3 regions of the Roseibium sp. ROS1 genome follow, and region 2 is predicted to be linked to each of the others. Evidence: predicted binding sites of a transcription regulator. Region 2 holds the regulator's gene; each other region holds the start of a gene.
What was found. The regulator LexA, encoded in region 2, represses DNA repair genes until DNA is damaged. The targets are predictions, from matches to a motif close to TGTTCNNNNTGTGTTCNG.
Positions count from the first base shown of each region.

Region 1 (9,824 bases), 310 kb from region 2:
CAAGAAGCGGCCATTGACGGAAGTGCTCGACATGTCGATCAACGAGACGCTGTCTCGTACGACCATGACGTCTCTCACGACGCTGCTGGCGCTTTTCGCGCTTTACATCTTCGGCGGTGAGGTCATCCAGTCGTTCACCCTGGCAATGATCTTCGGTATCGTGATCGGCACCTATTCGTCGATCTTCCTGGCGGCACCTTTCCTGATCCTGTTCAATCTTCGTGCGGAGGCCATGTCTCCGAAGGACGACGATGGCGAAAAGGATCCAAAGGCGAAAGCGTCGGCTTAGGGACGGTACGATGGAAATCCGCGATGCGCATTTTCCCGGTCGGGCGCCGCTCGAAGCTTATGGCAACGGCGGCTTCCGGTTTGCCGGGATGTCTCATCGCGGATCCTTGTTATGCGTTCCGAGCGGAATCTACGGCTGGGACGTTACCGATGCGTCCGCCTTTACTCCTGAAGCCTTTCAGAAGGTTCTGGAGGAACAGGCGGACATTGAAGTGCTTCTGGTCGGAACCGGCAAGGAACTTCGACCTTTGCCGGCAGAGCTGAAAACGCTGTTTCGGGAGGCGGGCATATTGTCCGACCCGATGTCGACAGGTGCCGCGCTTCGGACCTTCAACGTGCTTCTGTCGGAAGACCGGGCTGTCGCAGCTGCACTGATCGCTGTCGACTGAAGCACCTCAAAGGCTATCGGGCTCTATGACGACCGATTTTGACCATGCTGCCGATGTGGTTCGTCAATTTGACAAGGACCGCTATCTCAGTGCGTTGTTGGCACCAGAAACCCATCGCAATGGCCTGATGGCGCTCTATGCCTACAGCGCCGAGATTTCCCGCATTCGAGAACTGGTGTCGGAACCGCTTCCTGGTGAAGTTCGGCTTCAATGGTGGCGAGACCTGCTCGAAGGCACGGAACATGGAGCTGTTGCGTCCAATCCGGTTGCCAATGCCTTGTTGCAGACGATCGACCGATACGAATTGCCGAAAGAAAGCCTTGTGGCAATGGCGGAGGCAAGGGTCTTTGACCTCTACAACGACCAGATGCCAAGTCTCAACGATCTGGAAGGTTACGCTGGTGAAACCGTTTCTGGTGTGATCCAGCTGGCTTGCCTTGTCTTGAATGATGGCAAGGAGGCAAGCACGGCAACGGCCGCAGGGCACGCCGGCGTGGCGTATGCGCTGACCGGTTTGATGCGCGCACTTCCATGGCATGCATCGCGGCAGCAGATGTATTTGCCGAAGGACGTCTGTGACCGGCACAACCTTGATGTCCAGTCAGTGTTTCGAGGCGAAACGACGGCTGAACTTCGGGCAGTGCTTGCTGAAATGCGCGGCCATGTCCGCCATCACCTCGGCCGTGTGCGTCAGGCGTCGAAGGATGTACCAACCGCCTGTCAGACAGCCTACCTGCCACTGGTTCTTGTGGAGCCATTCCTGAAAAAACTGGAACGGGAAGACCTGGACCCGTTGAAGCAGGTCGCGGAGATGTCTCAACTCAGGCGGCAATGGATACTCTGGCGAGCGTCCGGGAATGTACTGAAGGCCATCTGATCCCGTATGGGCTGATTTCCAGACACGCAAACAGGCGCTTTCCCGCGAGAAAAAGCACCTGTTTAAAAATCATGAAAAATGCATTCGATCCGGCCGCACATGCCTGATCATTGGGCCAATCGGTACTGATTACTCTGCAGCCTGTTTCACAAGGTCCAACTTGGCCTGCCAGTCCGAGAAGTCGGTCTTCGCCCGATTGGTCATCGCAAGTTTCTTGGCACGGGTCTTGTCCTTGCCTTTCAGTCGCTTGCCGTTTTCATCCTTGTTTGGTGCGTCCACTTCGGGGAACAGGCCGAAATTGACATTCATCGGCTGAAAGGAGCCCGGTTTGCCGGCACCGTCGTCCCGTGTGATGTGTCCGCCGGTAATATGACCGTGCAGCGCACCCATGGCAGTCGTCGCAGGTGGTGGGACGATCTCCTGACCGCGGGCTTCAAGGACTGCAAACAGTCCGGCAAGGCAGCCGACGCTCGCCGATTCCACATAGCCTTCACAGCCGGTGATCTGACCGGCAAACCGCAGCCGAGGATCGGCTTTGAGCCGTAAGGTTCCATCTAGAACCTTAGGAGAGTTCAGGAAGGTATTGCGGTGAAGTCCGCCAAGACGGGCAAATTGTGCGTTTTCAAGGCCTGGAATCATGCGGAAAATGTCGGCCTGGGCACCGTATTTCAGCTTTGTCTGGAAACCGACCATGTTGTAGAGCGTGCCGAGTGCATTGTCCTGACGCAGTTGCACAACCGCGTAGGCCTTCACTTGCGGATTATGCGCGTTGGTCAGTCCCATGGGCTTCATCGGGCCATGCCGAAGTGTTTCGCGGCCGCGGGCAGCCATGACTTCAATTGGCAGGCAGCCATCAAAGTAGGGCGTGTTTTCTTCCCATTCCTTGAAGTCCGCTGTTTCACCTTCAAGAAGCGCATCGATAAATGCTTCGTATTGCACCTTGTCCAGCGGGCAGTTGAGATAGTCCTTGCCAGTGCCGCCAGGCCCCACCTTGTCATAGCGGGACTGGAACCAGGCCTTGGAAAGATCAACACTTTCGAAGTGGACGATCGGTGCAATAGCGTCGAAGAATGCAAGAGCATCTTCCCCGCTTTTTTCCAGGATTGCCGCCGAGAGAGCCGGTGACGTCAGCGGTCCCGTTGCAATGATGACCTTTTCCCAGTCAGAGGGGGGCAGACCTGCGACTTCCTCACGCGAGATCGTCACATTTGGATGATTTTGAAGTGCGGTCGTTACAGCGTTGGAGAATCCGTCCCGATCCACGGCAAGTGCACTGCCGGCAGGTACCTGATGAGCGTCAGCGCAAGACATGATGAGCGAACCGAGCTGACGCAGTTCATGATGTATCAGGCCAACGGCGTTTTGCTCGGAATCGTCAGAACGAAAAGAGTTCGAGCAGACCAGTTCGGCAAGACCTTCGGTCTGATGAGCATCCGTTTTGCGGACGGGGCGCATTTCGTGGAGGACGACGGGCAATCCGGCTTGTGCGATTTGCCAGGCAGCCTCTGAACCGGCAAGGCCGCCGCCGATGATATGGATGGGGGTCATTTTGTGTCCCTGGGACTTGTTCCGGCCGCCTTTCGTCACCGACTTGCGGCAAGGTGGATCCGGACAATTGCTTTGCCGCCCTGATTACAGGCAAAGTCGGGCAACCGCAATGTGCGCCATATCGATGTGACGGAATGGTCTGATGTCGGGCAACGATATGATTGCCGACAAAACAAAAAAACGCCCGCCGGTGGGAGGAGGTACCGGCAGGCGCTTTTGGAGTTCCACGCATGGAGCGCGGAAGATGCGGTCATCAGGTTGGGAGGAGGATACCTTCTGACCGCGAAGCTTTGTTATTTCGCAGACATGCGCGCGTAGCGAGCGATGTCGGAGCGGGCAATGCCCAGGTCGTCCAGTTCGCGGTTGGACAGGTTGGACAGCTCGTCATAGGTCTGACGGAAGCGTTTCCAGTTATTGAATTTGCGAACAACAGTATCGATCATGGTTTAGGCCTTTCGCTATCTCATGGCCATGGCACCGCGGATCGGCGTCTGGCCCGTTCATCTCTTACAGGCTGGAAGATAGGTGTTTTGTGCAGTGCGAGGTAGAGGGGAAATCGCGAAGCTGATATGCAAAAAATGCAGATTAAAAAAGCCTTAATGGGGTTGAAATGGCAAAACGACCCGCATGCTTCGCATAGCTGTCATGATTTGAGTGTTCGCAGGTGCGAAATGAAAATGCAGTCGGGAGGGTTCCTTTCTACGGATCAGCCCGTCATTTGGTATCGCCTGAAAACTTTAGACTGACCTGGTACGCACGGGTGATCTGCGATGACGGAAGGCAGGCGGCGATAGACGGTGAAGACGGTTGAGTTCACAAGACAGGTTGTCGATCTACCAGCCCAATCGAAAACATGGCATCGCAACAAGCGAAGACATCAAATTATCCGAATGCGTCCCCGGCCCGGGTAACGACCCAGCTTGTGAATACCTATTTTGTGCTGACTCGCATCGCTTGGGCGTTCTCACAGGGAGCGCTTCGCTTGGAGGAATGAGCGAGCTGTCGCCGCAAGAGCAGAGACATCGACCTGGAGACAGTTGAGCACATCCAGATATCGCACTTGGCGTTGGAGTGTCAGAATTTTGAGGGATCTCTTGCCTGACCAGACAGGGATGGGAGGAAATCAGGACGCCAGAAAAACGAACGCCCGCCAGCGGGAGGAGGTGCTGGCGGGCGACGTTTCGACGTGACAGGGCTGGGAGGAGGATGCCCTGCGTGTCACACGCCCGTCGGCTGGGAGGAGGATGCCTAGGGACGCGATCTCTTTATTTCATTCAGCCAATCTGACGACGTGCGACAAATTTGATGTCGCTGCGGCAGATGCCGAGGTCGGCAAGCTCACGAGCCGAAAGGCGGGACAATTCGTCAACCGCACGGCGGTAGCTCACCCAGTTGCTGTACTTTTGGCGCACGGTGTCAAACATCTTCTTATTCCTTAATTATCGAAACGCGTGTGCGTTCCGCGCCGTTGTTGTCCAATGATATATTTCACCACTCGAAATAAAAGAAGTGCCATCTCTGCATGCCTGACATGCGTTTGATGCAATGCAGCAAAGCCTGCGCAGGCAGATTCGAGATGATTCGTGGAACATGCGGAAATACAAATGAAAAAGGCATGTGTGCGGTGCACACATGCCTGTCGTCACGTAACTGGAGACTGGTTAAGACCTATTCCGCAGCGTCGTGTGCCCGTTGCGGACGTCGCTGCAGCAGTTCCTGCAGGAATTGACCCGTGTAGCTTTCCGAAACCTCGGCAACGTCTTCAGGCCGCCCGGTAGCAACCACCGTGCCGCCACCGTCGCCTCCTTCCGGTCCCAGATCGATAATCCAGTCTGCCGTCTTGATGACTTCAAGATTGTGCTCGATCACCAGTACGGTGTTGCCCTGGTCGACCAGTTCGTGAAGCACTTCCAGCAGTTTTGCGACATCGTGAAAATGCAGGCCTGTCGTGGGTTCGTCCAGAATGTACAGCGTACGCCCCGTCGAGCGCTTGGAGAGTTCCTTCGCAAGCTTTACGCGCTGCGCTTCACCACCTGAGAGCGTGGTCGCCTGCTGGCCGACCTTGATGTAGCCGAGACCGACACGCGCCAGAGTCTCCATCTTGTCGCGCACGGCGGGTACTGCGGAGAAGAACACGGCGGCTTCATCCACGGTCATGTCGAGCACGTCGGCAATCGACTTGCCCTTGAACTCGACCTCGAGCGTTTCCCGATTGTACCGTTTGCCTTTGCATACGTCGCAAGTGACGTACACATCCGGCAGAAAGTGCATTTCGATCTTTATGACGCCGTCGCCCTGACAGGCTTCGCAGCGGCCTCCCTTGACGTTGAAGGAGAACCGGCCGGGCTGATAGCCTCTGGCCTTGGCTTCAGGCATGCCGGCGAACCATTCACGGATCGGGGTAAAGGCACCGGTGTAGGTCGCCGGGTTGGATCTGGGGGTCCGGCCGATCGGTGACTGATCGATGTCGATGACCTTGTCGAGCACTTCCAGGCCTTCGATGCGATCGTGCGGGGCAGGGTTGTCCCGCGCGCCATTGAGGCGACGAGCTGCGGCCTTGTAGAGCGTATCGATCAGGAACGTGGACTTGCCGCCACCCGACACACCGGTGACACAGGTAAACGTGCTGAGCGGCACGTCGACGTCAATGTCCTTCAGATTGTTGCCGCGGGCGCCGCGAACGGAGATCTTCCGCTTCTTGTTGATTTTTCTGCGCTCGTCGTTGCGCGAAACCATCATGGATCCAGACAGGTACTGCCCCGTCAACGAATTGGGATTGGCCATGATTTCGGAGGGAGTGCCCTTGGCGACGATCTGCCCACCATGGACGCCTGCTCCAGGTCCGACGTCGACAACGTAATCGGCAGTCAGCACCGCGTCTTCATCATGCTCGACCACAATCACCGTATTGCCGAGATCGCGCAGGTGTTTCAGCGTTTCCAGAAGACGGGCGTTGTCGCGCTGATGAAGGCCGATGGACGGCTCATCCAGTACATAGAGAACTCCTGTCAGCCCCGAGCCGATCTGCGAGGCGAGGCGGATACGCTGGCTTTCGCCACCTGACAGTGTTCCGGAAGAGCGGGACAAGGTGAGATATTCAAGGCCAACGTCATTCAGGAACTTCAGCCGCTCGCGAATTTCCTTCAGGATGCGGCCTGCGATTTCGCTCTGTTTGTCGTTCAGTTGCTCCGGCAGGGCTTCAAACCAGAGGCTTGCATCGCGAATGGAATGTTCGGTGATCTGACCGATATGCCTGCCGGCGATCTTGACGGCAAGCGCTTCCGGCTTCAGACGGAACCCGCTGCAAGCCGGGCAGGCATGATCGGATTGAAACCTTGCCAGTTCCTCGCGAACCCAGGTGGATTCCGTCTCGCGCCACCGCCGTTCGATATTGCCGATTACACCTTCAAAGGTCTTCTCTGTCCGGTAGCTGCGGACGCCGTCATCATAGACGAATTCAATCTTCGCATTGCCAGTTCCATGAAGGATTGCCTCGCGCACTTCCGAAGGAAGATCCTTCCAGGGCGTTGCCATGGACACCTTGAAATGACTGCAGAGTGCTTCCAGCGTCTGGGCATAATAAGGTGATGTCGACCCTGTCTTCGCCCACGGCAGGACAGCTCCTTCGCGCAAGGATAGCGAGTGGTCAGGAACAACCAGGTCTTCTTCAAAAGCGAGTGTCGTTCCAAGGCCATCACAAGTGGGGCAGGCACCGAAGGGATTGTTGAACGAGAACAGACGCGGCTCGATCTCCGGAATGGTGAAGCCGGATACAGGGCAGGCAAATTTTTCGGAAAAGATCAGCCGTTCCGGGTTGCCGTTCTCGTCGGTCTTGTCGGCAAATTCGGCAATTGCAATGCCATCGGCAAGTTTCAGCGCCGTTTCCAGTGAATCGGCAAGCCGACCGGAGATATCGTCACGCACGACGATACGGTCTACGACGACGTCGATATCGTGCTTGAATTTCTTGTCGAGGGCAGGGGCCTCGGAAATCTCATGGAAGGTTCCGTCGATCTTGACGCGCTGGAAACCCTTCTTCATCAGCTCGGCAAGTTCCTTGCGGTACTCGCCCTTGCGGCCGCGAACCATCGGCGCGAGCAGGTAGAGGCGGGCACCTTCTTCCAGCTCAAGAATGCGATCGACCATCTGGCTGACGGTCTGGCTTTCGATCGGCAGACCGGTAGCAGGGGAATAGGGAACGCCGACACGCGCAAACAAAAGGCGCATGTAATCGTAGATTTCCGTAACCGTTCCAACTGTGGAGCGCGGATTGCGGGACGTGGTCTTCTGTTCGATGGAGATTGCCGGCGACAGTCCGTCGATCTGGTCGACGTCCGGTTTCTGCATCATTTCCAGGAACTGACGCGCGTAGGCGGACAGGCTTTCCACGTACCGCCGCTGTCCTTCTGCATATATGGTGTCGAAGGCGAGTGACGACTTGCCTGAGCCAGACAGGCCGGTCATGACAATCAACTTGTCGCGGGGCAGGTCCAGGTCGACGCCCTTGAGATTATGCTCTCGTGCGCCACGGATGCTGATGACCCGTGTTGGGTCCGCCTTCCAGGCTTCTTCCGACTGCGATCCCTTGGCTGTCTTCATTGTCGTTCTTCCTGACCGCATGCGTCGCCCAAAGACGATTGTTGCTCTCGCATACGCTAAGATGGTCCATTGCCGATGATGTCTGTTTGCCCCGATATAGCAGTTTCGGGCGGAGCTTCCAGTGAGGCATTTTCATTATCGTGCCAGAGGCACTCGTCGATGCGATGCCTGATTGAATCGCTTTTACAGAAATGATAAGAACAAAACAAGTACATTAACGATTGCCGCGTCAGGAACCGAGCAGAAATAGGTGACCGAAACCTCGCAGTTCATGAGATAATGTCCTGACAGAAAAATCGGGGCTTGATTGGAACAAAAGTGGAGCAAATTGTAACTTGGTGCAATCAAGGATTGTGTCTGTCGACTTTGCTCGAATTTTAGGCGGATGAACCAGGCAGCAGTTTGTGAGTTGCCTTGTGGAAAATGAGTGAAGCCTGGCGAAAATAGCGGCGAAGCTGTTGGCGTGCCGTTAGGGTTCTGGTTTCTAGCAGCAAAGCTTGCAACGTTGACCGTTTATCGACACGTGCCGGAGAAGCACACGAACATCGTCGGCGGGGTCAACGAAAAACAAACAGGAGTTCAGTATGGCGGGCAGCGTCAACAAAGTAATTTTGGTCGGCAATCTGGGAGCAGACCCGGAAATCCGCCGTACGCAGGATGGCCGCCCGATCGCCAATCTCCGGATTGCGACGTCGGAATCCTGGCGCGACCGCAACACCGGTGAGCGTCGTGAAAAGACGGAGTGGCACCGCGTCGTGATCTTCAACGACGGTCTTTGCAAAGTTGCGGAACAATATCTGCGCAAGGGATCAAAGGTTTATCTCGAAGGCCAGCTTCAGACCCGCAAATGGCAGGATCAGTCCGGTCAGGACCGGTACTCCACCGAGATCGTGCTGCAGGGCTTCAACTCCAACCTGACCATGCTTGACGGCCGCGGCGAAGGTGGCGGTGCATCCGGCGGTCTTCCCGATTACGGAAATGACTCACAAGGCGGCGGCGGAGGTGGCTTCGGCGGCGGCGGTTCCAGTTCCGGTTCCGGTTCCGGCGGGAATTTCGGTGGTGGCTATGGCGGCGGTTCCAGCAGCGGTGGCGGTTACGGCGGTCCGTCCGGTGGCGGTGGCGGCCCTATGGACGACGAAATTCCGTTCTGATCTTTTTCTGCCCTACCGGGTGCGGTCCCATGCTTTGGGGCCGCGCACCAGGTTATGTTGATCAACCGCCGACGTTCGGGTCGTAAGGCGTGGTCGGGTCATCAACGCCGTCGTAATATTCCTTCGCACTGCCGAGACCGCAGTGATAGACGGCTTCTTCTGCGCGTGTGTCGCCACCCGTAATCGGGGCGCCGTTGTGATGCGCGAATTCATGAATGATGGTGGCCAGCACCATCCACCTGCCCATTTTAAAGGCCCGGTCACCAACCGCGATTTCCCCTGAAGGAACGTGGATTTCCCCATGTAGCGGCGAAATGGTCGGTCCGTAATTCACCCAAATCGAGCTGTCGTTGATCATGTCCGACAAGCTTCGCCCCTTGGGCAGCGTCCGGAAATAGGCATTACATCCCGGGTTGTTCTTGACCATCTTGAAAAGCTTGTTTCTGGCCCATTTCAGCTTTGAATACTGGGAAGAGTTGAAACTTGTGTATTTCCAGATCGGTGACGAATGGTCACCAACATTGAATTGAAACGGCATTTGGCTCTCCGGTAATGTCTCACGTACTCGTGAAGCCGTAGATACCCCTTTGACGAAGAAGGCGGCGTGATGCCAATCACGCCAGGTTGTTTTTCCAAACAGCCGCAGTTCTGCCGTTTCTGGCACCGTGATGGTGGGCAGCTGTACTGTCAGCAACGAGGCAAAATCGTCACAGTCGGCTGATTTCAAACCTGTGTAGGACGGCGCCCCTTAACCATCTGATGAACCCTGTTATAGTATCAAACGGTTTACGGGCGCAGTTTCCGGGAATCGGGTCGCGGGGCCCGGTTGCACGGTAACTGCGTTGCCATATCACGCTCGGATGTAGAACATCCACGGCGGATATGCCGAACAGCCTTCGATCCTTGCAGGGAAGCAATAAAACCCTGGTGACTTGGGCAAGGCGTCAGGTTCGAAAAGATTTAAAATAAGCG
Region 1 covers NZ_BAAGIG010000002.1:1,182,934-1,192,757, forward strand. The annotation lists gene secF (protein translocase subunit SecF) at 1-289, shown strand, start outside; gene ACYQ6M_RS13530 (Mth938-like domain-containing protein) at 300-677, shown strand; gene ACYQ6M_RS13535 (phytoene/squalene synthase family protein) at 703-1,554, shown strand; gene trmFO (methylenetetrahydrofolate--tRNA-(uracil(54)-C(5))-methyltransferase (FADH(2)-oxidizing) TrmFO) at 1,684-3,102, opposite strand; gene ACYQ6M_RS13545 (DUF1127 domain-containing protein) at 3,396-3,545, opposite strand; gene ACYQ6M_RS13550 (DUF1127 domain-containing protein) at 4,377-4,526, opposite strand; gene uvrA (excinuclease ABC subunit UvrA) at 4,771-7,701, opposite strand; gene ACYQ6M_RS13560 (single-stranded DNA-binding protein) at 8,286-8,852, shown strand; gene ACYQ6M_RS13565 (hypothetical protein) at 8,914-9,390, opposite strand.
Region 1: the regulator LexA is predicted to act here: its motif matches at 7,898-7,915, upstream of uvrA (excinuclease ABC subunit UvrA).

Region 2 (9,824 bases):
ATAGACATCCTTTAGGGCAAAACTGATGCGCTCAATGTCCTGACGCAGCATTTCCGCATAGCCGGAAAACTCCTGACCAAGCGTCAACGGCGTGGCGTCCTGCATATGCGTTCTGCCGATCTTTATGATGTCGTCCCAGGCGTCGGCTTTGTCTTGCAGGCTCTTGTGGAGCATCTGCACGCCGGGCAAGAGGCGATGTGTCACCTGGAGTGCAGCGGCCATGTGCATTGCTGCGGGAAAGCTGTCATTGGACGATTGAGACAGGTTCACGTGATCGTTCGGATGAACCGGATCCTTTGACCCCAGCACACCACCGGCAAGGGCAATGGCGCGATTGGAGATCACTTCGTTCACGTTCATGTTGGTTTGTGTTCCGCTGCCGGTCATCCACACGTGCAACGGAAAATGGTCGTCAAGTTTTCCATCAATAACTTCGTCGGCTGCCTGGACAATCAACCGCGCAAGATCTGCATCCAGCAACCCCAGCTCTTCGTTTGCAAGGGCCGCTGCCTTCTTCAAAACGCCATAAGCGTGGACAAGCTCTATCGGCATCAGGTCGCTACCGATGGAAAAATACTTCAAGGAGCGCTGTGTCTGTGCCCCCCAGTATTTGTCCTCCGGCACGTCTATTTCGCCGATGCTGTCGCTTTCAGTACGCATATGCGCCTCCTCGTGAGTGGCTCAAGGGGCCAGCAAGGTTTCCGTCAGTTCACTATCGGGATCCTTCAAACCGTCTATGACATCGAAATGATGGCGGCCGGGATCCTCCTTGTAGGTGGCCATTGGCCAGGCATCCGCAAGGAGTTTCGATTGCCTTAGAAACTCCGGACGCTCCGCTCCACCGACCCAGGCGACAACCGGACAGTCGACGGCGGGCACCATCAATGCCGCACTTTCGGCCATGGCATCGTCTTCGTTCATCTGGAAGGACTTGTTCATCACCGTGTTTCTGAGCGGGCGAAGGTCGTGCAAACCGCTGATGGAAACAACACGCTCGATTCGATCCAGAACGTCTTTCGGCAACCGGCTGTCTTCGCAAATCATGCGTGTGACCAGATGCCCACCAGCGGAATGCCCGGCAAGACGGATCGGGCCACCGACGCGAGCAGCCGCCTTCGTAATCGCGACAGAGATTTGCCGCGTGATATCTGCGATCCGCGCATCAGGAGCCAGATCATACGACGGCATGCATACCGTCCAGCCTCTTGCCAGGCAGCCGCTAGAAAAATGCGACCAGGAACTTTTATCGAATCTCAGCCAGTAGCCACCGTGCACGAACACGACGAGCCCCTTGGACTTCCTCTGTGGCCGAAACACATCGAACCGCTGACGATCCCCTTCCCCGTAAACGACATCCAGATCCTTTTCGACCCAGCTTTTCCGGAAGGTTTCCGCTTCCTGTGCCCAGCGCACGATGAAATCGTCAGCGCCTGGAATATAGGCAGCATTTGAGTAGGCATCGTCCCAATCAATAATCGTCATCTCACTCATTCGAAATCCTCAGGCAAACGTCGAAACCGATCGGCGGCATACTTGCACGATTTACCTAGAAAGCGGAACGGTCTGAATGCCAATCTCAACTTGTCAAATGGACTGCCATCAACCTAACGTCTGAAAAACCAGTAGTCGGGAGGCAAACTTAGATGGTGGAGCGCTGTTCCAATCGCGTGGCCAATCTTGCGCATTTTCTGTCCAGGAACGCTGCCCGGTGGCCCTCAGGGCCTGCGGTTGTCGAGGATGGGGTCACCTTGAGCTGGTCAGAAATCGATTCGCGCGTCTCCGCACTTGCCAAAGGTCTCCAATCGGAATTCGGCGTTTCCAAGGGCGACGGCTTGCTGGTCCAGGCCCAGAACTCGCATCAGATGATAGAGATCATGTTGGCGGCATTTCGTCTGGGAGCCATCTGGGTTCCCTGCAATTTCAGACAGGCTCCGGGCGAGACGGCCTATGCTGCGGTAAAAGCGAAGGCGAAGGTTTTCCTGTGTGACGCTGATTTTGGTGCTCAGGCCGATGCAGTGCGAAACGCCAGAGATCAGCTGACACGATGCATTACAATTGGAGCCAGCGACTTTGGCACAAGCTATGAGGATCTCCTCTCCCGTTACCAGGGACAGGTCCTGCAGAACGAGGCAGTGGACTATAACGATCCCTGTTGGCTGTTCTTCACCTCAGGCTCGACTGGCCGCCCGAAGGCGGTTGTCCTCAGTCACGGGCAGATCGGATTCGTTTGCGTCAACTACATGGCAGACCTGTTGCCCGGGACGACGGAGCGCGATGCGTCGCTGGTCATAGCTCCATTGTCACACGGTGCAGGGTTGCAACTGATTGCCCAGCTATCAGTTGGTTCCACACATGTTCTCCTGCCCGGAGGTGGCTTCAATCCTTCGACTGCATTCGAGTTGATCGAAAAACACAAGGTCAGCAATCTCTTCACCGTTCCCACAATCGTCAAACGCCTGGTGGAAGACCCTTCTGTCGATCAGTACGATCACTCGAGCCTTCGTCACGTCATTTATGCGGGGGCTCCCATGTACAGGGAGGATCAGAAGCTGGCACTCCAGAAATTGGGGCACGTTCTGGTTCAATACTACGGACTTGGCGAGGTCACCGGAAACATCACCGTGCTACGGCCACAGGATCATTTTCTGGAGGATGGACCTGAGACACGCAGCGGCACATGCGGTACGGAGCGCACGGGTATAGAGGTTTCGATCCAGGACGAGGATGGCAATCATCTACCCCCCAATGAAACGGGTGAAGTTTGCGTCATCGGTTCGGCAGTCTGTGCTGGCTATCTGGAAGACGAAGACGCCAACCAGAAGTCTTTCCGGAACGGCTGGTTCCGCACCGGAGACATCGGTCACATGGATGTACAGCGCTACCTCTTCCTGACAGGCCGAGCGTCGGACATGTACATTTCTGGTGGCTCCAACGTCTACCCGAAGGAAGTCGAGGAAGTGCTGCTTACACATCCGGATATTTCCGAGGTCGCAATTCTCGGCATTCCGGACAGGCAATGGGGCGAAGTCGGCCTAGCCGTTTGTGTGGCTGCCCCAGACAAGTCACCCGACCCTCAGGAACTCAGCGACTATCTGAACGGCAAGATCGCCCGCTACAAGATGCCTGCACGTTATCTCTTCATTCCCGGAATGCCGACAAGCGCCTATGGCAAGATCACCAAGAAACTGGTGCGGGAGCATTTGACCGAGAAAGGCCTGTTGTGAGACGGCCCGCCCCCAGATCTCTGTCCGACATTCGTCATCCCGGCCCTTCTGCCATCAATCGGCTCCCACATGCCAGATGTCTGGCGAAACCATTGGAAATCTCCCTGGCAGAGCAAACTCCCTTGCTGGAGGCGCTGGGCCGCTTCGCCACGCACCAAGGACTGAGCTCCGCCGTTCTCGATCTTTCCGGGCTCACGCTCGAAGCGTTCGACTTCGTAATGCCTGCCTGTGCAATCGATGACCGACATGCAGCCTGGTACAGCGACACGCACTCTTCGAAAGGCGCAACGCTGGAGTCCGCAGTTGCCATTCTCGGGATACGAGATGGTGAATGGTTCGCTCATGTACACGCTTATTGGCACGAGGAAGAAGTCGAGCACCTTGGCCACTTACTGCCGCATACGCTGAAGGTTGCGCATCAGGGGGCTATCAAAGGGTACGGCCTGCAAGGCGCAGCGTTCGTGGCATCGCTGGATCCGGAAACCGAATTCACGCTGTTTCGTGTGCAACAGGATGACGAACAGTCACGGACAACCGACTACAATGCGCTTATCACCACACTCGCTCCGTTTGCCGACCTGACGGACAGCATCCAAGAACTCGCAAAAGAGCTGAAAGCACCCTCCTTCGAAGTCTATGGACTGGGCAGTCTGGCCGGAGCAGCGTTCCGCGATGCCCAGCCGATGACAGGTCTGATCTCCGAGATACTCCTGTCTGCAAACGCTGGCGCGAAACCGGAGCAAGAGCTTTGCGTCCCAATCCGCGCCGTCGATCTCGAAGGTGGACTGCATCGGGGCATTCTCACCGCTGGTGGCGCGCCGACTTTGATCACCTGTGAACTGCTGATCATGACCGGATCGAAGGACGACCTAAATCCGATATCGGAGACGGATTGAATACGGCAACTTGTTCGAAGCCAAGAACAGTAAGAGAACATTTACCCTTGCAGAACACAATGAGAACAGGTACCATGTTCTTGATTTGTACCAGATGTTTTCTCGGTCAGGGGACGCCTACATGCTGACGCGCAAGCAGTACGAACTGCTCATGTTCATTCACGAAAGACTGAAAGAAACCGGTGTGCCGCCGTCTTTCGACGAAATGAAGGATGCGCTCGACCTGCGCTCCAAGTCCGGCATTCACCGCCTGATCACCGCGCTTGAAGAACGTGGCTTCATCCGGCGCCTGCCAAACCGGGCCAGAGCCATGGAGGTTGTTCGTCTTCCGGACTCCATCGCACCCGGCTTGGGCGCTCCACGACCAAGAGGCAGCTTCTCACCTGAAATCATTGAAGGCTCACTCGGCAAACCGGAGCCGGAAAAAGCTGCACCGGTGCCAGTGTCCAGTGTTACGGAAATTCCCGTCATGGGCCGCATTGCAGCCGGCGTGCCCATCGAGGCCATTCAAACACACAGCCATACCATCACAGTGCCGCAGGACCTGCTTGGTCGCGGGGAACACTACGCGCTGGAGGTTCGTGGTGATTCCATGATTGAGGCGGGCATTCTGGACGGTGATACCGTTCTTATCCGCCGGACCGACAGCGCCGACAGTGGCGACATCGTGGTTGCACTCGTGGACGATGAAGAAGCCACCTTGAAACGGCTGCGCAAGAAAGGCGCTTCCATCGCTCTTGAAGCAGCCAACCCGGCATATGAAACCAGGATCTTCGGTCCCGGCCGCGTTCGTGTTCAGGGCCGCCTCGTTGCCCTGTTTCGTCAGTACTGACCAGTCACTCCTCTGCGCGCGCTTCGGCCACCGAGGCGCGCTCGGCTAGACGCAGGCTGTCTCTTGTTACCGTTCCCTGCTGATGCCAGGGGCGCGGTGGGTCAGGGATGGCAAACTTCAGTTTCCCGATTTTCAGATTTTCGTTTGGCGGATGGCCCGGTCCACTGGCACCGCTCGTAGCATTCGCGGCCTCGCTGAAATCACCGGGCGATAGCCAGATGGAGACGGCACCACGTTCGGTGCGCGTACCGTGATCCAGAACGAGGGCTGCACCGCAGCTCTCCGGAGCGACAAGATCGGTCACGACCAAATCGGCATATCGGCAATCCAGCTGAAACGCTTCAAATGTCTTTGGCTGCGCGATTGCAAGAAACGATTGCCTGCCATCCAACCGTTCTGCGTCCTCTGAATTGACGTAGGCCCTGATGACACAACCGTCCTCATCGCAATTTCTTTGAGGCGATTTCATCTTGCGCGACAAGATCGCATCATTCCTCACTCCTTCCGACTGCAGCCAGAGATCACTTGCAAACGATCTTCCCCTTGCTGCGTAGCGCAAAATTCCCGTTTCATCGCGGGCAGCAATTCGAGAGCCGCTTGCAGCAATCTGGATATCCGGAGGCCGGCTGGTGAGAACAATCAATATTCCTGCGACGAGAGGCACTCCTGCGAGCACACGCTTTCTGCCAGGCACCAACAATCCGGCAAATAATGATGATAGCAACAGCAATGCAGCAGCCCCGTCGAGCCTTCCGGAAGTTCCGCCGCCGGCATCAAGGGCTGCGGTAAAGGAAGCAACCTTCAACAGAAGTGAAACTCCGAAAGACATGACAGCCAGAGGGAGAGCCGCAAGGCCGAAGGGCATCAGAACGAATGCAAATACTCCCATCGGCATCACAACAAGTGAAAACACCGGCATTCCCAGCAAGTTGCCGACAAGGCCATAGGGCGCAATGCGGCTGAAGTGATGAGCTCCTATAATGCCGGTCGCCAGCCCTGCGACCAATGCGGTGACAAACAGCCCTGCAACCCACTTGCCGAGGTAAAGACAAGTCGCCATGCCCCATCCGGACAGTCTTTCACCAGATGACAGGGAACGATCTCGCTGCCGCCACAGGTCATATACGGCGACCAGGCAGATCACGGCAGCGAAGGACATCTGGAAGCCGGGAAAAAACAACCGCTCAGGAGCAATCAGCAAGAGTACGAGGCCAGCCAACGCTACGCTTCGCAGGGTCAGGCCGCGTCGCCCCACCAGAATTCCGACAAAGACAATCGCGATCATCAGGAACGAGCGCTGCGTCGCAACCGCACCACCGGACAGAAGCAGATAGACAACTGCAGCACCAAGGGCTGAAAGCGCGGCCCATTTGTGCACCGGCCACCTGAGCGTCAGGATCGGCACCAAGGAAAAGAGCAGCAAGACCGCCCCATAGGCGCCGCCGGCAAAGAGCGCCATATGCAGTCCGGAAATTGCAAGAATGTGAGCCAGTCCGGCGGCCCGCAAAATCTCTTCCTGCTCGTCGGTTATTCCGCTGCGGTCTCCAACCAGAAGAGCAACGATCAGTGCGGTTTCCGGCCGTTCCGAAAGATTGCCCCTGATACGCTCCGCAAGGTCTATTCGAAGCTTGGCAACGGCAACGGCTGGGCGAAATTCATTTCCAGCCTCCTCAGTCTCGATGACCTCGGGAGACCCGAAACTGAAACCCGTCGCACCTATCTGCTGAAAGAAGGCCCGGAAGGAATAATCGTATCCTCCTGGAAAGACGGGACCTGCAGGGGGAAACAACCGCGCACTGACGCTCACGGTGCGCCCCACTTCAATGTCGCTTCCTGCCGGAACGCGCAAGCGCACCTTGGCGGGAAACTCGCCCTCCTCGACAGGACGCCCATTGACCGAGGATACGGCCAGCACGATCCGGTGACCGGCTGCCGCGCTGTCAATCTCTTCTATGTAGCCAGCAAGATCTGCGTTCATCTGTTCGGCAAGGCGCGGCGCCGAAACATATGCCGTGCGAAGACTGGAAGCTGCCAGTCCGGCAAAGAATGCCAGGAAGAGAACGACGGAAACCGCCACCGTGCCGCGCAGCTTCACACGCCAGAGTACCGCGCTTACCAGCACGACCAGAACTCCCAACAGAACCCAGGAAGGTTCTTCAGGCAACCAAACGTAAACACCAATTCCCGCAGCAAACGCGAAGGCACACCACAACAGCCCTTGCGAATCCCAAAGACGATCTGCTGACGCATTGTGAGCAAAATAAGTGTGACCAGCACCCGCTAGCCTTGAACGCCGTTTCTCACGCACTTCAGGCGTGAGCACGGCAGGTGATAAATCCTCGCGCTCAACATCAAGGGTTGCCGTTTGCGACCGGCCGGCAGAAATATCGAGCGGACCGGACCGTGACGTCACTTCAGCTCCTCATTTTGGTCCAAGAAATGGCCGGAGCCCCTATTTAGCCTCGCCAAAGCCTGTGCTAAGACCGCGCCACCAATTCGGCGCGCTCCGCGCCGTCATACTGACAGAGACTTTCATAAAGCACCATGGCACAGAACATCGTCACGCGCTTCGCCCCGTCCCCGACCGGGTTCCTGCATATCGGCGGCGCCCGCACCGCGCTCTTCAACTGGCTCTTCGCGCGTCATCACGGCGGCAAGATGCTGCTGCGGATCGAAGATACGGACCGGGCTCGCTCCACGCAGGAAGCGGTGGACGCATTGATTGACGGCCTGTCCTGGCTAGGGCTCGACTGGGACGGAGACCCGATCTCCCAGTTTTCCCGTGTTGAGCGCCACAAGGAAGTGGTCGAGGAAATGCTGGCCAACGGCACCGCCTATCGCTGCTACAGCACCCCGGAAGAGCTCGACGCCATGCGCGAGAAAGCCCGCGCCGAGGGCAAGCCGCCTCGCTATGACGGGACATGGCGCGAGCGAGACGCCTCCGAAGCCCCGGCCGGCGTTGACCCAGTCATCCGCATCAAGGCCCCTCAGGAAGGCGAGACGGTGGTCGACGATCTCGTACAGGGTCGCGTCGTGATCCCGAACAAGGACCTTGATGACTTCGTACTGATGCGCTCCGACGGGACGCCGACTTATATGCACGCTGTTGTGGTGGACGATCACGACATGGGCATCACGCACGTCATCCGCGGCGTCGATCACTTGACGAATGCAGCTCGCCAGACGCTCATCTTCAAGGCTCTGGGATGGGATGTGCCGGCAATGGCGCATATTCCGCTCATTCACGGGCCGGACGGCGCAAAACTTTCCAAACGTCACGGTGCGACCGGCGCCGAAGCCTATCGCGAGATGGGCTATCTGCCGCAGGCCATGCGGAATTATCTGGCACGTCTCGGCTGGAGCCATGGTGACGAGGAAATCATTTCGCTCGAAGACATGATCAAGTGGTTCGGTTTCGACGCCGTCGGCCAGTCGGCTGCGCGTTTCGATTTCAAGAAACTTGAGAACCTCAACGGTCATTACATGCGCGCGACCGATGACGGCGAATTGCTGAGCCATTGGAAGGTCTATCTCGCACACGCCGAAGGCGGCGACCGGATTCTCGCCTGGCTTGCCGATGGTGACAACGAGAACACCGCACTTGCAGCACTTCCCGGACTGAAGGAACGGGCCAAGACCCTGGTCGAACTGACGGAAAGCGCCTCCTATCTGTGGCGTCAGCGCCCGCTCGACACCGACGAAAAGGCCCAGAAGATCCTGGACGACGACGCCCGGGCGATCCTGAAGGATCTTCACGAAGTTCTTTCCAGCGCTTCTGACTGGAGCGCGGACCCGCTGGAAACTGCTGTAAAGGCCTACGCGGAAGACAAGGAATTGAAACTGGGCAAGGTGGCTCAGCCGCTACGGGCCGCGCTGACGGGCCGAGGCACGTCACCCGGCATTTATGACGTCCTGATCGCTCTTGGCCGGGAAGAATCCCTTGCCAGAATTCAGGATCAGGCAGCCTGAGACAAAGCACTGCCGGATGCATTTTTAGGCAAAAGCCAAGCTTCCGGCAGTCGCTCTGGTTGGCGAAATCCGTCTTTGACCAAAGCGTTATATCGGCCAGCTTGCGGCAGTGCAGTAAATGGGCTACGCAAGACGCGAAAAAGTCTCCAGTGCTGGTCCGGCAACCGGAAACGGGACCCATCGCCTGAAGGGTCAAACCAGGACAGCACATCCGTTTAACGTAAAGGGGTTTCTGAATGGCCGACAACAACGCCAAGCTCAATGTCGGTGGTAACGACCACGCATTCGACGTTCTTGACGGATCCATCGGACCGTCGGTTGTGAACATCTCGTCCTTGTACAAGGACACCGGCATGTTCACCTACGACCCGGGCTTCACCTCCACCGCCTCCTGCGAGTCCAAGATCACCTATATTGATGGTGACGAAGGCACCCTGCTCTACCGCGGGTACCCGATCGAGCAGCTTGCCGACCACGGCGACTTCCTGGAGTCCTGCTATCTTCTGCTCTACGGCGAACTGCCGACGAAGACCCAGAAGGACGACTTCGTCAATCGTGTGACCTACCACACGATGATCCACGAACAGATGAACCGTTTCTTCTCCGGTTTCCGTCGCGACGCCCACCCGATGGCAGTCATGGTCGGAACGGTTGGGGCGCTGTCCGCCTTCTATCACGACTCGACCGACATCACCGATCCGCACCAGCGCATGGTTGCCTCCCTGCGCATGATCGCGAAGATGCCGACCATCGCTGCAATGGCTTACAAGTACCACGTTGGTCAGCCATTCGTTTATCCGCGCAACGACCTGAGCTATGCGGCAAACTTCCTGCATATGTGCTTTGCGGTCCCTTGCGAGGAATACAAGGTGAACCCGGTTCTGGCCCGCGCCATGGATCGCA
Region 2 covers NZ_BAAGIG010000002.1:1,495,239-1,505,062, forward strand. The annotation lists gene fumC (class II fumarate hydratase) at 1-660, opposite strand, end outside; gene ACYQ6M_RS14925 (alpha/beta hydrolase) at 682-1,491, opposite strand; gene ACYQ6M_RS14930 (acyl-CoA synthetase) at 1,644-3,224, shown strand; gene ACYQ6M_RS14935 (hypothetical protein) at 3,317-4,120, shown strand; gene lexA (transcriptional repressor LexA) at 4,242-4,952, shown strand; gene ACYQ6M_RS14945 (ComEC/Rec2 family competence protein) at 4,957-7,365, opposite strand; gene gltX (glutamate--tRNA ligase) at 7,497-8,921, shown strand; gene gltA (citrate synthase) at 9,158-9,824, shown strand, end outside.

Region 3 (9,824 bases), on a different contig from region 2:
AGCTTGTTTCGGTCGATCTGGAGACGGCAGAGCGATTCCGCGAAACTGGCTAAGATTGCGTCTGGTGCGGCACTGCCGCGAAAACCTTATGCAACTTAGGTCTGGCTGATTCTGTTAAAACAGAAAAGATCTATATTTTTCAAGTGGATAGAGTTTAGTGCAGGCTTCTTGACACGGCATGAGGTGCCGACTATGGTGCGCGCGGCTTAGGGGGCTCCCCAGTTGTCGGATCAAGCATGTCGGCGCGAGCTGAGGACTTAAGAACATGTCTTCGCAAAACGGCGATAACAAGGATCGGGCGGTTGGTTCCCCGGAAGCAGGTCTGTCGGAACGGCGGGCTCAATTGAACCGGAAGCTTGATGACATAAGGGTGGTTGAAGAAAAGACCGCTCGGAAGTCGCAAAGCAGCTCATCCGGATACGCGCAGGCAATGAAACTCTCTTCGGAGTTTATCGCCGGCGTGCTGGTGGGGGCCGGGATTGGTTGGGTTGCCGACCAGTGGCTTGGGACGTCGCCTTTCGGGCTGATTGTCTTTCTGTTGCTGGGTTTCGTGGCCGGGGTCTTGAACGTTCTGCGCGCGGCCGGTGTCGTCGAGCAGCCGGATGCCAAGGTCCAGCGCGAAAAAGACGTTCAGAACGACAGATCGAAATAGAATTTGTCGCGCCTTCTGGCGCATTGATATGAACGAACGAAGAAGGCTGGCCGGTGGCGAACGATCCGATCCATCAGTTCCATATCCAGACGCTATTCCCGATTGAAGTCGGGGGCATGGATTTCTCTTTTACCAACTCTTCGTTGTTCATGGTTTTGACCGTGGCGGCGACGTCTGCATTCCTGATTTTCTCGACAAGCGGCCGCGGACTCGTTCCGACCCGCCTGCAGTCGATTTCGGAAATGGCGTATGAGTTTGTTGCCGGAACATTGCGAAGTTCAGCAGGAACGGAAGGGATGCGTTTCTTCCCTCTCGTGTTCTCGCTCTTCATGTTCGTTCTGGTTGCCAATCTGTTCGGGATGTTCCCGTACTTCTTTACCATCACCAGCCACATCATCGTGACCTTCGCCCTGGCGATGCTGGTGATCCTTACCGTGATCATTTACGGCTTCATGAAAAACGGCATGAAGTTCCTCAAGCTCTTCGTCCCCAGCGGCGTGCCCGGTGCACTGATCCCGCTCGTGACGCTGATCGAGGTGATCTCGTTCCTTTCGCGCCCGATCAGCCTGTCCGTTCGTCTTTTCGCGAACATGCTCGCCGGTCACATCACGCTGAAAGTGTTCTCCGGATTCATCGTCAGCCTTAGCGCGATGGGTGCGGTCGGTATCTTCGGATCCATTCTCCCTCTCGGAATGACGGTTGCCCTGACGGCTCTGGAATTCCTGGTCGCGTTCCTGCAGGCATACGTCTTCACCGTTCTGACCTGCATGTACCTGAACGACGCCATTCATCCTTCACACTGAGGGTAACCCAATCACACGGCCATTGCGCCGCGAGTGAGCAATCTGCAAACACCATTTAGGAGCACGTGTCATGGAAGCAGAAGCAGCAAAATACATCGGTGCCGGTATCGCATGCCTGGGCATGGGCGGCGCAGGCATCGGCCTTGGCAACATTTTCGGTAACTACCTCGCAGGCGCTCTGCGCAACCCGTCCGCTGCTGATGGCCAGTTCGGCCGTCTGATCTTCGGCTTCGCCGTGACGGAAGCTCTGGGCATCTTCTCCCTGCTGGTGGCTCTGATCCTCCTGTTCGCTTAATCGCTAAACCTTAGCGACTATCGATGCGACTCCGGTGGCGGCGCTCTCTAGCGCCGCCCAGCCGGATTTAGGAGACTGGAAATGGCAGGCCAAACTCACTCGACCACAGAAGGCATGCACGAAGCCATAGAAGTGCCGGCCGCAGAGCATGGCGCGGGTTTCCCGCCTTTTGACAGCACCACATTCGCCTCCCAGCTCTTGTGGCTCGCGATCACGTTCGGCGTGTTCTACTGGATCATGAAGAATGTGGCCGTTCCGCGGATCGCAGGCATTCTGGAAGACCGCAGGGACCGTATCGCCGGTGACATTTCCGAAGCCAACCGGCTGCAGGAAGAAACCGACGCTGCGATCGCAGCTTACGAGCAGGCGCTGGCCGAGGCCCGCAACAAGGCTCATGGCATTGCCCACGAGACGCGGACCAAGCTCAAGGCAGATCATGAAGCTCGCCGCGAAAAGGCGGAAGCCGAGCTGAACGGGAAGCTGAAAGCGGCTGAAGCACAGATCGCTGCAACCAAGACCGATGCCCTTTCTCAGATCGGGGATATTGCCGGAGAAACCGCTTCAGCGCTCGTTGAGCAGCTGATGGGCAAAGCTCCGACCAAGACCGACCTGACCAAGGCGCTCAAGTCGGCGATGAACTGAGGAGACCGTCATGGATGCTACATTTTGGGCCCTGATCGGTCTTATCCTGTTCTTCGTCGTGATTTTCTACGTCAAGGTTCCGGCCAAGATCAACGGTTCACTGGACGAACGCGCAGAAACCATCCGCAAGGAACTGGAAGACGCACGCAAGATGCGTGAAGAAGCCCAGGCTCTCTTGTCTGAGTATCAGCGCAAGCGTCATGAAGCCGAAAGCGAAGCGGAAGCCATCATCGCAGAAGCCAACTCGGAAGCCGAGCGCCTGACGCTCGAAACCAGCCAGGCTCTGGAAGAAATGATTGCTCGCCGTACCAAGGCTGCGGAAGACAAGATTGCACAGGCCGAAAGCCAGGCAGTCGCTGAAGTCCGTGCCAAGGCCGCTGACATTGCCGTTGCCGCTGCCGAGGAAATCCTTGCAGCGAAGGTGAAGGATAAAGTCGCCGACGACATCCTCGCCAAGAGCATTGAGCAGGTGAAGGAGCGGCTGAACTAAGTTCGGTCCACTCTGCTGACAAATTGAAGAAGCGGCCTTTCGGGGCCGCTTTTTTGTTGCGGCAAGCAATTTGCACGCTACTTGGCACTAATCGGCAGCGAACGCCATTGCTGGTTGGTGTTGACGTGCCCGAAAGCAGAGGAATGTCGCTGACTTGCAGCGTATTTCCTGCCGTCTAAACCCAACCCGTCATGTCTGGAACCTCAAGACCCTGCAGCCAGCCTGACCGGCTTGAAGCTGAGGCGATGATGAACTGTCGGCCCATGGCGTTCCAGCGCTGCCTGGTGCTGCGGCACACCATACCCCTTGTGCTGGGCAAACCCGTAGTCCGGAAAACTGGCGTCGAGGTGAACCATCATCCGGTCCCTTGTCACCTTCGCAACGATAGAGGCAGCCGCAACGCACAGGCAGCGGCCATCGCCCTTGATCAATGCCTGTCCGGCCTGTGTCAGCCCTGCCGGCACATCTCGGCCGTCGACAAGTACGTAGTCGGGTACCAGAGGCAGGTGATTGACGGCCCGCACCATGGCCGAAAGGGTTGCGGTGCGAATATTGACAGCATCGATCGTTGCCGGTGAAGCGCTGGCGAGCGAGACATGGGCTGTAGCAACTATCTGCTCGAAAAGCTCTTCGCGCCGGGCTTCGGTCAGTTTCTTGGAATCATTGAGGCCAAGCGGTACCCGGTCGTAATCCAGGATAACCGCGGCCGTGACCACGGGCCCAGCCCAGGGGCCACGACCGGCTTCGTCTACGCCGCAGAGCCGACCGTCAAAGGATTTCGCGTGCTTGCGCTCAATGGCAAGGTCCGGGCTATCGGGAAATGCAAGGTCAAAGAGCGAAGGGCTGAACGTCATGAACAGCACCCTGCCGTCCGGCAGCAAGTTTCTCAAGATCTTGCGTCAAAACAGGTCCAATTGCACACCGCCTTTTTGCGGCTGGACGAAGGCCTCGGTGTTGAGCTTTCGGCGACGCAGATTGAGGCCAAGGCGTTTCGCTCCCAGCGAGAACCGTTTGGCAATCTGGTCGGCATAAGGACCTCTCCCGCGCATGCGCTCGCCCCATTTGGCGTCATAGTCCTTGCCGCCGCGCATGGCGCGGATCAGGTTCATCACATGGCGGTAGCGGTCCGGACGCTCTCGCAGCAGCCAGTCCCGAAAGAGTTCCGACACTTCCAGGGGAAGCCGTAAAAGGATGTAGGCGACCTCCGTCGCGCCATGCTCGGCTGCCGCTTCCAGAACGTTTTCAATTTCGCTGTCTGTCAGGGCTGGGATCACAGGCGCCATCATTACGGACGTGGGAATACCCGCGTCGGAGAGAGCCCGGACGGCCTCAAGCCTTTTGTGGGGTGCAGACGCACGCGGCTCCATGGCCCGGCAGAGCTTCTTGTCGAGCGTCGTGACCGACAAGGCAACCTTCACCAGATTTCGTTCTGCCAGCCTCGACAGAATGTCGATATCTCGCGTGACCAGGGCTGACTTGGTGACGATCGCAACCGGGTGGGAGCAATTGTCCAGCACTTCCAGGATCTCACGCATCAGCTTGTAGCCGCGTTCCATCGGCTGGTAGGGATCAGTATTGGTGCCGATGGCGATCACGCGCGGCTGATAACCGGGGCGGGAAAGTTCACGTTCAAGCAACTGTGCGGCATTGGGTTTGGCGAACAGCCTGGTTTCGAAATCCAGGCCCGGAGACAGCCCCATGAACGCGTGGCTCGGTCTGGCGAAACAGTAGATGCATCCATGTTCGCAGCCCCGGTACGGATTGATCGAGCGGTCGAAGGAAATATCCGGCGACTCGTTTCGGGTGATGATTGTGCGCGCACGCTCTTCCTGCACCTGGGTTTTCAGCGGCGGCAGGTCTTCAAGCGTTTCCCAGCCATCGTCGAAACATTCACGAGTTAATTTCTCGAAACGGCCGGAGGCATTGAGCGCAGCCGCGCGTCCCCGCCGCCTGTGCTCGGCAACGGAGCGGACATCGGGTACAAGGCCGGCTGCGTCGGCTGGTAGTGAAATCTCATCGGGGGGACTGAAGGGCACGCGAGAACGTCCAGGTTACGAAATGGAACATAACAAGAACATTATCACGACGCCAACGCGACGCAAGATGCTGTTTACACCTTGTGGGTTTTGACCTTCAAAAGATCGTGGACTGCAGACCAGGCCGGAATTCAGGAACCGCCACGATCATCGTGACCTGGCCGGCGACCAAGGTATTTGATCAGGATCGCATCCAGCGTCCCGTCGGACTGCATCTCGCGAATGGTTTCGTCGTAGCGTCCGGGAAGGCTTTTGATGTCCGGGTAGGTCGAGGCTTTGGCAAAGACGTTGTAGTAGGGCTTCGTTATCAGCGGCAGCGGTAACGTCGCCAACTGGTCCAGCCTCCCGGCCTTCTTTTCCTCGTAGAGCGTGCTGATGGTGTTCATGGGAACGGCGTCCACACGCTTTGCCAGCAGCATGCCGATCTGGAGATTGTTACTGGCGACCGTCTGAAAATCGAGGCCGGCGTTGAGGAACTCCGGCGTATAGGCGAAATCCTGCGTGATACCGATCTGCAGCCCCTTCAGATCGTCGTAGCCTTCGAAACGGATTGTCCCGGCATCTTCGGCGCGGATGAAGAAGCTCCAGCTGATGTCGATGTAGCTTTCGTCTGGATAGTTCAGGTACTCCATCCGGTCCGGCTTCTTGGAAAACAATAGCAGCATGTCCGCCCGTCCGGCGCGCGCTTCCTGTTGGATGCGGGTTCCGGAATCGATCAGTTCCAGCGAATAGGAAAGGCCGAGACGGCGCATGACTTCATCGAGAACTTCGACGTCGATACCCTTGTACACCCCGTCTTCAAGAAACTTGTATGGCTCTTCCGGGGTTGCCAGCACCACGAGGTCTCGGGCCGATGCTGTCCCGGCCAGCAAAGCCAGGGACAGAACAAACCCGGCGAGCCCCATGAAAATTCGGCCGAGCGTCTGCGTCAGGTATCCTGCGCCTGAAGTTGGCTTTTGATCGGGTGTCGTCATGGCGCGATCGCTTGGGTTCTGGTCGAAGTAAGAGCTTTCAGCTTTGGTATGCACTCTTAAGATAACATGAAATCCGGCACTTCCATTTGCCGGAGAGGGGCTATTTTCCTGAAAACCGTCAAATGGATACCGATCGGTTTCACACTGGAGCAACTTTTCACGGCCCTATGACAAATGTGAAAGAGGTACTGCTACAGCTTTCGCCCGGTCTTTTCTTTTCATGCAACCAAAGTAGACATTACCCGGCGATATATATCGCGAAGGTTGGTGGCCGATTATTGGAGTTTGTTAAGAACCCCAACAAAAAAACAGCTCCCGCTTCGTCGGCGACACTCGCACTTTGAAAAAAATCATGTAAAACTTGAGATCATGATCAGCGTCATCATTGCGACAAGAAATTCCGAAACCGAGCTCGTTCACGCGCTTTCGGCCCTGGTGCCGGCAGCTGCAGAGGGCGTTATCCGCGAAGTTATCGTGGTCGATGGTGGTTCGTCGGACAATACCGAGAAGGTTGCCGACGCGGCCGGGTGTGTCTGGATCAGCCGGGGCAATGCTTCCCGCAGCGAACGCCTTGCCTATGGCGCCTCCATGGCGAGCCGGGGCGACTGGCTATTGTTCCTGCGGCCGGAAACGCTTCTGGAAAGCGGCTGGCATCATGAGGCCCAGGCCTTCATCGAGCGGGCAGCCCGTGCCTCCAACGGTCCACGGACCGCCGCAAGCTTCCGCCTTCGCTATGAGGCTTTCGGGCTCAGTGCGCGGGTAAGCGAGTCTTTTGCAGCCTTGCGATCCCAACTGCTTGGCATGCCTTACGGTAACCAAGGCCTGCTGATCTCCAGGCAGTTTTATCAGAAGCTCGGCGGCCATCGGCCGTTGCCGGAGCTGGAAGATCTCGATATCGCCAAGCGTATCGGACGTGGGCGGATGGTGTTCCTGCGGGCTGCCGCGGTCTCTTCGGGTGAAGCCGAGCGGGAAGGGCTGTTTTCCAGGTTCCGCCAGGCTTTCGCACGCTTTTGCGTCGGTACCCTGCGCATTCCAGCGAGTGTTGCCGTCAAGCTGCACGGCTGAACAAGGCACTGCACGGTTCTGGGCGGATACGCTCTTCTTCGGTGTGGTGGCGCTCACGCCTCCCGCAGCTTGCCGCGCTTCAGGTGCTCGTCCAGCCTGGGCATGATCTCCACAAAATTGCAGGGCATGTGACGATAGTCCAGCTGCCATTTCAGGATACCGTCCCAAGCGTCCTTGCAGGCGCCCGGGGAACCGGGCAGCACGAAAATATAAGTCGCCCCGGCGACGCCGCCGGTCGCACGGGACTGGATCGTGGAGGTGCCGATCTTGTCGTAGGAGATCCGGTGAAAGACCTCTGAAAAGCCGTCCATGCGTTTTTCGAACAGAGGCTCCATAGCCTCCGGCGTCACGTCACGGCCAGTAAAGCCGGTGCCGCCGGTCGAGACGATCACATCCACGCCCTTGTCATTGATCCAGCTTTTGACGACCGCCTGAATGGCCGGAACGTCATCGGTGACGATCTGCCTGTCCGCAAGCGTATGTCCTGCCTTTTCGATCCGGTCCACCAGCGTATTGCCGGAGCGGTCTTCTTCCAGCTTGCGCGTGTCCGATACCGTCAGCACAGCAATGTTGAGCGGAATGAACGGACGGGTTTCATCGAGACGGGACATGGCGAACTCCTTTGCTCTCCAGACATAGGCAATAGTCGCAATGGCTTCCAGAGGCAGCAAGCAAACTGTCGCGGCATTTTGATATTGAAATAAAATTACAAAAAATAACAAGATTGAGACACTTGCAAAAAAGTTAGGTCAGTATTATTGACTTAAATAACCAATCCAAAAATGCAATGAGCCAACAATGACAACCTGGGAAAGCCTATACGCCCGACGCGCCAGCCGCATGCGCGCCTCGGAAATCCGTGAACTCCTGAAACTGCTGGACCAGCCGGATGTGATCAACTTCGCCGGCGGTATTCCCGACCAGGCTCTGTTCCCCGCCGAAGCGTTCAAGGCAGCGTATCAGGAAATTCTGGCAGGTCCGGACGCGGGCCGCGCACTGCAATACGGCATGAGCGAAGGCAGCGCCCGCCTGCGCAACTGGATCGTCAACCACATGCGCCGCCTTGGCGTCGAGTGCGGGCCAGAAAATATTCTCGTCACCTCCGGGTCTCAGCAGGGGCTCGATTACATCGGCAAACTGTTCCTGACGGAAGGCGACACCGCGCTGGTGCAGTGGCCGACCTATCTGGGCGCATTGCAGGCTTTCAATGCCTATGAGCCCGGTTACGACCGGCTTGACCCTGGAGCCAACCGCCCTGCGGAAGATTATGCGGCAATCGCGCGCGAAAAGGGCGGACGGATCAAGTTCGCGTACCTTTCTCCCGATTTCGCCAACCCCACAGGCCTGACGGTGGATCTGGCCGAGCGACAACGCCTTTTGGCACTGGCCGGAGAGCTCTCCTGTGCAGTCATTGAGGATTCGCCCTACGAGGCGCTGCGCTATGACGGCGAACCGTTGCCACCGATGCTGGCGCTTGATTGCGAAGCCTCGGGTGGGATCAACAACGCCCGCACACTTTACTGCGGCAGCTTTTCCAAGTCGCTCTCACCGGGATTGCGCCTCGGCTGGATCTGTGCGTCGGCTGATGTCATCTCCAGGCTGGTTCTGATCAAGCAGGCGAGTGACCTGAATTCGCCGGTGCTCAACCAGGAAGCCATGGCCCGGGTCGCCGAAAATGTCTTTGAAGCGCATACGGCAAAGACGAATGCGGTCTACAAGTCCCGGCGCGATGCAATGCTGGCCGCACTTGAGCGGCACATGCCGGCTGGTGTCAGCTGGACCCGCCCGGAAGGGGGCATGTTCATTTGGATGACCCTGCCCAAAGGGATGGACGCGGCAACTCTGCTGGAAACCTCCATCGAAACGGCGCGTGTCGCCTTCGTTCCCGGCCGTGCGTTCCATCCGGATGGCACCGGGGCGAACACCCTACGGCTCAGCTTCTCCTGCAACGACTATCAGAAAATCGAAGAAGGTATTTCAAGGCTTGGCCGCTTGATTACCGAAACTGTCACGTCCAAGTTGTAAGTCCTTCGAGGGAAGAAGCAGGGGCGGGTGTTGGAGCCGATGGCGCTGACCGACAAGCTGGACAATTATTGTGAGCGGATCGGGCCGGAGTTCTGGTCCGAGCCGCTCAATGCGCTCACCAATGCGGCTTTCCTGATTGCGGCCATTGCCGGATACATGCTCTGGCGCCGCAAGACACCGGACGATCTCTTTGCCCTTGTCCTGATCGGCATCGTCTTCGTGACCGGCCTGGGGTCGTTCCTGTTTCACACCTTCGCGACACGTTGGGCGAGCCTTGCCGATGTCATCCCGATCGCGCTGTTTATCCATGTCTATCTCTTTGCGGCGCTGAACCGGTTTCTGGGTCTGTCCTGGTGGGCGGCGCTAGGCATCGTTATCGTGTTTTTCGCAGTCACGCCCTTTGCCGGGCGCGCGGTCGCACCGCTGGTCGGCTCATCAGCAGGCTATGTGCCTGCGCTGCTGGCGATCTTCGTGGTGGGGGCACTGTTTCTTCGCAAGAATGCGCGGCTCGGGCGTGAGGTGTTGCTGACAGGTGTCGTCTTTGCCGTTTCACTGACATTCCGGACGCTGGACGGCCCGGTTTGCGATCAACTTGCCATTGGCACGCATTTCCTGTGGCATATCCTGAACGGGGTCGTACTGTTTTTGCTATTACGGGTTCTCATCAGGCAGCGCGCCGGTTAAATCACACAGAGTATTCACGAAATTGCAGATCATCCTTGCGGACAGGCCGCAGAGCTTTGCAGAAAAACAATATGACCTTAGGGAAGAGGCAGGAGACAGGGACCGTCATGAGCGACAGCAGCAAGACCGGAAGTGATCTGACCGAAGCGGCCCTGTTC
Region 3 covers NZ_BAAGIG010000003.1:657,569-667,392, reverse strand. The annotation lists gene smc (chromosome segregation protein SMC) at 1-53, shown strand, start outside; gene ACYQ6M_RS19190 (AtpZ/AtpI family protein) at 266-652, shown strand; gene ACYQ6M_RS19185 (F0F1 ATP synthase subunit A) at 706-1,455, shown strand; gene ACYQ6M_RS19180 (F0F1 ATP synthase subunit C) at 1,526-1,750, shown strand; gene ACYQ6M_RS19175 (F0F1 ATP synthase subunit B) at 1,832-2,392, shown strand; gene ACYQ6M_RS19170 (F0F1 ATP synthase subunit B family protein) at 2,403-2,882, shown strand; gene ACYQ6M_RS19165 (ribonuclease HII) at 3,086-3,736, opposite strand; gene ACYQ6M_RS19160 (PA0069 family radical SAM protein) at 3,782-4,894, opposite strand; gene ACYQ6M_RS19155 (substrate-binding periplasmic protein) at 5,050-5,892, opposite strand; gene ACYQ6M_RS19150 (glycosyltransferase) at 6,262-6,957, shown strand; gene moaB (molybdenum cofactor biosynthesis protein B) at 7,011-7,568, opposite strand; gene ACYQ6M_RS19140 (aminotransferase-like domain-containing protein) at 7,756-8,982, shown strand; gene ACYQ6M_RS19135 (ceramidase domain-containing protein) at 9,010-9,666, shown strand; gene ACYQ6M_RS19130 (NADP-dependent malic enzyme) at 9,774-9,824, shown strand, end outside.
Region 3: the regulator LexA is predicted to act here: its motif matches at 4,942-4,959, upstream of ACYQ6M_RS19160 (PA0069 family radical SAM protein).